2 regions of the Paraclostridium dentum genome follow, and region 1 is predicted to be linked to the other one. Evidence: riboswitches for the same ligand, from Rfam matches in the RefSeq annotation. Region 1 holds a riboswitch; the other holds the start of a gene.
The links. Region 1 has a riboswitch for cyclic di-GMP ahead of ACN6I1_RS10245 (response regulator transcription factor). Riboswitches for the same ligand answer to the same signal wherever they lie in the genome.

Region 2: it holds a riboswitch for cyclic di-GMP, as region 1 does, so the genes downstream of both, ACN6I1_RS09410 (SpaA isopeptide-forming pilin-related protein) here and ACN6I1_RS10245 (response regulator transcription factor) in region 1, are expected to answer to the same signal.

Annotation. Positions count from the first base shown of each region.
Region 1 covers NZ_CP183813.1:2,230,120-2,233,881, reverse strand. Annotated here, with positions in the region: gene ACN6I1_RS10255 (HEAT repeat domain-containing protein) at 1-325, shown strand, start outside; gene ACN6I1_RS10250 (glycosyltransferase family 2 protein) at 319-1,728, shown strand; cyclic di-GMP riboswitch class II at 1,859-1,941, shown strand; gene ACN6I1_RS10245 (response regulator transcription factor) at 1,986-2,591, shown strand; gene ACN6I1_RS10240 (response regulator transcription factor) at 2,826-3,431, shown strand; cyclic di-GMP riboswitch class II at 3,558-3,642, shown strand; gene ACN6I1_RS10235 (DNA-binding response regulator) at 3,664-3,762, shown strand, end outside.
Region 2 covers NZ_CP183813.1:2,064,363-2,068,124, reverse strand. Annotated here, with positions in the region: gene ACN6I1_RS09415 (DEAD/DEAH box helicase) at 1-1,156, shown strand, start outside; cyclic di-GMP riboswitch class II at 1,201-1,284, shown strand; cyclic di-GMP riboswitch class II at 1,324-1,407, shown strand; cyclic di-GMP riboswitch class II at 1,447-1,530, shown strand; cyclic di-GMP riboswitch class II at 1,570-1,653, shown strand; gene ACN6I1_RS09410 (SpaA isopeptide-forming pilin-related protein) at 1,707-3,762, shown strand, end outside.

The DNA of each region.
Region 1 (3,762 bases):
ATGTAAGGATACAATCATTGAATTATTAAATAATGGGGATTGGGAATATAGAGCTGTATGTGCAATTGCTTTAAAAAATTATAAGTGTAAATGTAGTGAAAAAGCACTTTTAAAAAGTATAAATGATAAAAACTGGTATGTTAGATATAACTCTGCAATAAGCATATTAAAATTTGGTGATAAAGATTTAATAAATTATATATTGGAAAATGATGATAAATATGCAAAAGATATACTTTTCTATGCAATGTTTATGGACAACAAGATATCGTATGAAGAGTATTTAGAAAAATTAGAGGAGATAGAGGTAGAATATCAATGTTAAGATTATTCGTAGATTATTTAAATGCGTTCTTTTTATATTATATGTTTATTTACGCTATAGTATTTTTTATATCTACTATATTTGCTATTTTAAATTTAAATGAAGATAAACGTAATAAAATGTATTTAAACGAACTTTCACTGAAAAGCACAGATAACTATGTACCTGTTTCTATATTAGTTCCAGCTTATAATGAGGAGGAAACAATTTGTGACTGTATTGAATCGTTATCGTATGTAGATTACCCAGAATATGAAATTGTAGTTATAGATGATGGATCAAATGATGATACTTCTAATAAATTAATAAATAAATTTGAATTAAAAAAAGTTCCAAGACCTATAAGAAGATTGGTTAAATGTAAGAATGAACAATTTATATATGAAGGCTATATCAAAGATGGTATAAAGTTGACATTGGTAAAAAAAGAAAATGGAGGAAAAGCAGATGCATTAAATATGGGCATAAATGTATCTAAATATCCATTGTTTATTTCTTTGGATGCAGATTCAATTTTACAACGTGATTCAATTAGTAATATAGTTATGCCATTTATGGAAGATGATACAACTATAGCTGTAGGAGGTAGTATAAAAGTAGCCAATCAAGTTGTTTTAGATAAAGGCCAAGTTATTAAAGTAATGCCACCTAAAAAGATTCTTACAATATTTCAAACAATAGAATATTATAGAGTGTTTTTAACAACAAGGGTTTGGTTTAATAGTTTTAATGGAAATTTAATAATATCAGGAGCATTTGGGTTGTTTAAAAAAAATGCAGTTTTAAATGTAGGCGGCTATGATACAGATACTGTAGGGGAAGATATGGACCTTGTGGTAAAACTGCATTCCTTTTATAGGAAAAATAAGATTAAATATAAAATTAAGTATGAATATAAAGCTATATGTTGGTCACAAGTTCCGGAAAAACTTAAGGATTTAAAAGGACAAAGAAGAAGATGGCATATAGGTCTAATCACTAGTTTAAATAGTCATAGATACATATTTTTAAATCCTAAATACGGATTAGTAGGTATTTTTTCTTTTCTTTACTTTGTTGTTTATGAAATGTTTTCATGTATAATTGATGTTTTTGGTTTGATTATAATTTTAATATCGTATTTTAGTGGATTACTTAATTTAAAATTTTTAATCACTTTTTTATTTATATATATTTTTTATAGTGTAATAATCTCTTTGACAGCGATAATACTTGAAAACTACATGTTTAAATATATTTTAAAATTATCAACTTTATTAAAGCTCATGTTATTTGCATTTCTTGAAAGTTTTGGGTATAGGCAACTATGTTCATGGTATAGGATAACAGGATTTATTGGATATAGAAAAAGAAAATATCAATGGAATAAAATAAGTAGAAAAAAACAAAATAAGATAAAATAACAGAGAGATTATTAGGTATAAATTTGATAATAATATTTTTGATTATAGCACAAAATTTGTAGTAAAATGGCGAAGAGAAAATATGGTATACAAAAGTATACTGTGGTAGAATTAGTTAGATTAATACATAAGGTAGGAAGAGGTGTTGAAGTATACTCTTTATATGGGCGCTTGGAGTATATGGAACTAGTAGCGCAACCGGCTTTTCTAATTTGCAATTTAAGATATTGTTTAAAGGAAAAGGAGGGAAATATATTATGGCAAACCTAGTTATATCAATGTCATTTATAACTAGAGAATCTTTATATCGTGTATTTAAAGAAATTTTAAAGATGGATAATATAATATTAAAAGAAAGATTATCAGATTTGACTAAAGAAGAACTGTTAAATTCAGAATTGATATTTATAGAAATAGAAGATAAGACAGAAATTGATTTAGAATTAATAAGGTATATAAAGTTATATTCAAAGGACACAAAGATAATTGTTTTAGACAGAAATAAAAGTGAATTTATATTTACAAAATTAGTTCAAATCAATGTAGATGGATATATAGTTAATATAAAGGATAAGGATGAATTTATATATAATATAGAAAAAGTATTAAGAGGTAAAAAAGTATTTGAATCGGATTTAATTGAAAACATAGTTCAAAATAAATATATAATTAATATGGATCTACTCACAAAAAGAGAACATGAAGTATTACAAGAAATTGCAAAGGGAATTAATAATAAAGAAATTGCAAATAATCTTTATATAACTGAGTATACAGTTAAAAAGCATGTAAGTAATATTTTTTGTAAGCTAGGGTTTAAAAATAGACAAGAAGCTATAATTTCAATGTTAAATATATCATAATTAGATGTTTCAAAATATAAGTTTGAAACATCTTTTTTTATTTTAAACTTATATAATGTGTTAACAGATATCTAAATTAATCTCTAGACTTTTATATAACACTTTTAGGTACCGTCATAATACTTAAAGGTGATAATATATACTTTAATCTAATAATATATTTTTAAATTTTAATAAATTAATATATTATTAGATTACTTTTAGTGATAAAAGTTTATTTTAGGGGGGGAAAAAATGAATTTTCTAGTAGTTTCAGAGTGCTTTTTATTTAGAAATTCACTTACACATTTATTTGAAAATATTTTTGATGATATGAATGTAAAATCTTTACCGAATTTAAAAGATATAAGTATAGAAGATGTAATGAACAGTGAATTACTATTCCTAGATTCAAATAGTCAACAAAATTATATTACAAAAGCAGTGAAAGATATTAAAAAATTTAAAGATATAAAAATAATAATATTAGATACAAAAAAAGATAAAAGTTTATTTTTAGATTTACTTAAAGTTGGAATTGATGGATACATATTAGATATATCAGATGAAGATGATTTTAAATATATAATAAAAAAGATAATTAATGGAAAGAAGTTTTTTGATTCAGATTTATTGGGGAATTCTAAGAATGAATGTGTATCTAATTTTGAAAATCTAACAAAAAAAGAAGAGCAAGTAATGAAATTTTTAGTTAAAGGATTAAGCAATAAAAGCATAGCAAAAGAAGTAGATGTAACTGAATATACAATAAAAAAACATGTTAGTAGTATTTTATCTAAGTTAAATTTGAAAAACAGACAAGATATAATGATTTATGCAATTGAACAAGGGAAAATGTAGAAAAATAAAACTTGTATTATACTTTAGTACCATTACAAATACAACTATTTTATGATTACGCATACTCAATATAGATATATACTATAAGTATGATTGCTAAACGAAAGTAGTAATTTTGATTAATTTAAGTGGTTTAGATGCTAAGAGGTATATTTTGTATTTGGGCACTTTGAAATATACTGAGCTAGTAGTGCAACCGGCTAAATAGCTTGATATTTTATGGGGGGGAAATATGCAAGTTATAGTTATTTCTGAGTCATTAATAATAAGAAAAGGTATAGTACAAATATTATCAGAAGAAAGTTGTGTAAGTGAAGTTATTGAAAGTCAT
Region 2 (3,762 bases), 170 kb from region 1:
AATCAGATGTAGCGCTATATTTGGGAAACAGCCAATAAAAGAGCAAATTTTTGAGTTGAAGCAGAGAGTACATATAGTGGTAGCAACTCCTGGAAGAATAATTGATCATATAAATAGAGGGACAATAAGTTTAAAACAGTTAGAATATTTTATTATAGATGAGGCTGATAAAATGTTAAATAAAGGTTTTGTAGATGATATGAGATTTATATTTAACAATATTCCTACAAAGGCTACTACTGGATTATTTTCAGCTACGATAGGTAAAGAAATAAGCCATATATGCGAAATGTATATGGGAAAATATAATCAAATTATTATTGATGAAAATTGCATTTTCAAAAATAAAATAGAAGAAAATTTGGTGTACTCTAATGATGAAAATCGATATGAAACTTTAAGAAATATTATATATACTTTAAAACCTGAAACCACAATCATATTCTTGAACACCAAAGATAGAGTATCTGAATTATATAGAAAGATGAAAAAAGATAAGTTTTTAGTAGAACAATTACATGGTGATATGTCTCAAGATAAAAGAATATTCACAATTAAAGATTTAAAAAATGGAAAATATAATGTATTAGTAAGTACAGATGTAGCTAGCAGAGGTATTCACATAGACGATATATCTTTAGTAATAAATTATGATGTTCCTAGGGATAAGGAGAATTATGTGCATCGAATAGGTAGGACTGGAAGGCATGATCGATATGGGAAAGCAGTGACTATAGTAAGTGATAAAGATAAAAAATATATAGATGAAATAAAAGAATATATAGGGTATGATATCGATGTTTTAGAAGATACAACAAGTGATAAAATAAAAAGTGGCAAATATGAGTTTGAACAAAAATCAGCGGCAATTTTCAAAAACAGAAGGAAAGTACATAATAAAGAAAAAATTCACAGTGAAGTAACAAGAATATATTTAAATGCGGGTAAAAAGAAAAAAATAAGAATTATAGATATAGTAGGGACATTTAGCAATATAAAAGGAATAACCAATGAAGATATAGGAGTAATTGAAGTTCATGATCTGTATTCATATGTTGACTTATTAAATTATAAAGGTGAGAAATTCTTGAAAGACTATAACCAAATAAATATAAAGAAAAAATTAGTAAAAGTAAGAAGAGATAATAAGATATAATATTGCAAAAAATGTCAAAATATGCTAAAATTACGTAGGTTAATTAAAAAAATAGAAACGAAGAAGTATATTCTGTATGTGGGCACCTGGGATATACGGAGTTAGTGGTGCAACCGGCTATATTTATTGAATATAAATATAGCCTTTTTTATTTGGGTTATAAAAATTGAAAAAATAGAAACGAAGAAGTATGTTCTGTATGTGGGCACCTGGGATATACGGAGTTAGTGGTGCAACCGGCTATATTTATTGAATATAAATATAGCCTTTTTTATTTGGGTTATAAAAATTGAAAAAATAGAAACGAAGAAGTATATTCTGTATGTGGGCACCTGGGATATACGGAGTTAGTGGTGCAACCGGCTATATTTATTGAATATAAATATAGCCTTTTTTATTTGGGTTATAAAAATTGAAAAAATAGAGACAAAGAAGTATACCCTGTATGTGGGCACCTGGGGTATATGGAGTCAGTGGTGCAACCGGCTATATTTATAAATTAATTATAAGTATAGTTTTTTTTTATAAAAAATTAAGATGAGGTGATTTTGTGAGAACGAAAAAAAAGTATAGAATGCTTAGTATGATTGTAATATTGAACTTAATACTAAACATTATATCTCCAGGGATGACAGTATTTGCTGAAAACAATAATGTTAAGCTGACATTAACGAGTAGCAAGACAAAATTGGAATCAGGGGAACAAGTTGAATTTAATCTAAATTATGAGGCGTTAAATGGACCAGGGAGTATAAAAGCTGGAGATACAATAACATTTAAATTGCCTGATGTGTTTGAAAATATTCAGCCTAAATATCCGCCAGAACATTTTAAAAATGTAACTGTAGATGGCACAACTGTTACAGCTGTGTTTAGTGAAGGTGCAAATGATGCAATAGGTGGATACATGAGTGTAAAGGCTACAGCTAAAGATGTTGAAACCAATACAACACAAAGAGTTGAAGTTAATTTAAATGGGACAGTTCAATATATTGATGTGGAAATAGTTCCCCCAGATGAAAAAGTACCAGTAGATCCACCAACTGTAACTGATAGACAAGTTTATAAAACTGTTGACAATCCAGATGGATATGATGGTTATGAAAATGGAACATTAATAAACAATATAAACAATCCTGTCATAGGAAAAAAAGTTAAATACAGTGTATATGTAAATGAAAAATATGCAAATATGTATAATGCTTATATAAAAGACACTCTTCCTGAAGGAATGGAGTTAGTAAAAGATTCTGTAAAAGTTTATGAAATACAATATGGACAACCAGAGAAAGATGTTACAGGGGATTTTCAAAGCAAAATAAATACTCAAAATAATTCAGTTAATGTAAATTTTGGAACTACTTACAACAAATATAGAGTAAGTTATAGCGTTATAATAAGACAAAATATGCAACGCTATGATAATATTGTTAATTTAATTAAACATGATGAAACGTTATCATCAAAAGCAATAGTAAAACCTAAAGACGATGGTAAAATGTTAACTAAATATAGTAGAACAAATGAGACAGCAAAAGATGAAAATGGAAATACAATAAATATAGTAAATCTTAATGACAATAAGGTTAAGTATACACTTGATATAAACCCTAATAATCAAAGTGTAACAAATGCAATTATTGAAGATAACATTCCAGATGGAATGAAATTAGTAGATGGAAGTATTATGGTAGGTACATATGATATCTCTGATAACTTTGAATGGGTAACAGATAAAATGAAAGATAAGATAAAATTTGAAAATAATAAGCTAACTGTTAATATAGGGAATACAGATAAGCATTATTTAATTTATTATGACTTAGAAGTTACACAGAGACAAAAGGCTTACACAAATAAAGCAAAATTAAGTTATGACAACACATCTAAAGATGTTCAAAATGTTGTAAGATACGAAATGAATGCAGGGGCTATAAATGCAAGAAAAAAAGTAGACAAGACATTACTTAAAAAAGGGGACAATCAAATAGTAAACTATACAATAGATTTTGATTGTTATGGATATTTTGATAAAGGATATTTAAACTTAACAGATAAGCTAGATCCAGCAGTTGAAATTTTAGGAGTTGATACTCCAGAACACTTTAATGTAAATATAGACAAAGAAAGCAATACTATAAAAATTACAAATGATAAAAAAGAAATAGAGTATGGAGAACCACTTCAAGTAAAAATAAAAACGGACTTTTCTAAAGTTGAAGATGGAAAAACTGTAACTAATGTTGCAAAGATAAACAACTCTACAACTAATAAAGTTGAAACAAAAAAAGGGTATAGATTTACTGCAAAAAAAATTGATAGTGTAACAAAATCTCCACTTTCAGGGGCAACTTTTGATTTAATGGATAGTAATAAAAAAGTCATAACTACATTACAGAGTGATTCAAATGGAAGCTTATCACATTCAATAGATAATCCAGGAGTATATTATTTAAAAGAGACAAAAGCTCCTAAAGGATACAACTTAGATAGTAAAGAGATAAAGTTTAGTGTAAATGAAAATCAAATAGGAACTACTGTAGATTTAGGAAATATAGTAAATACACAATCTGATCATAATGCAACTATTAAAAAAGTTGATTCAG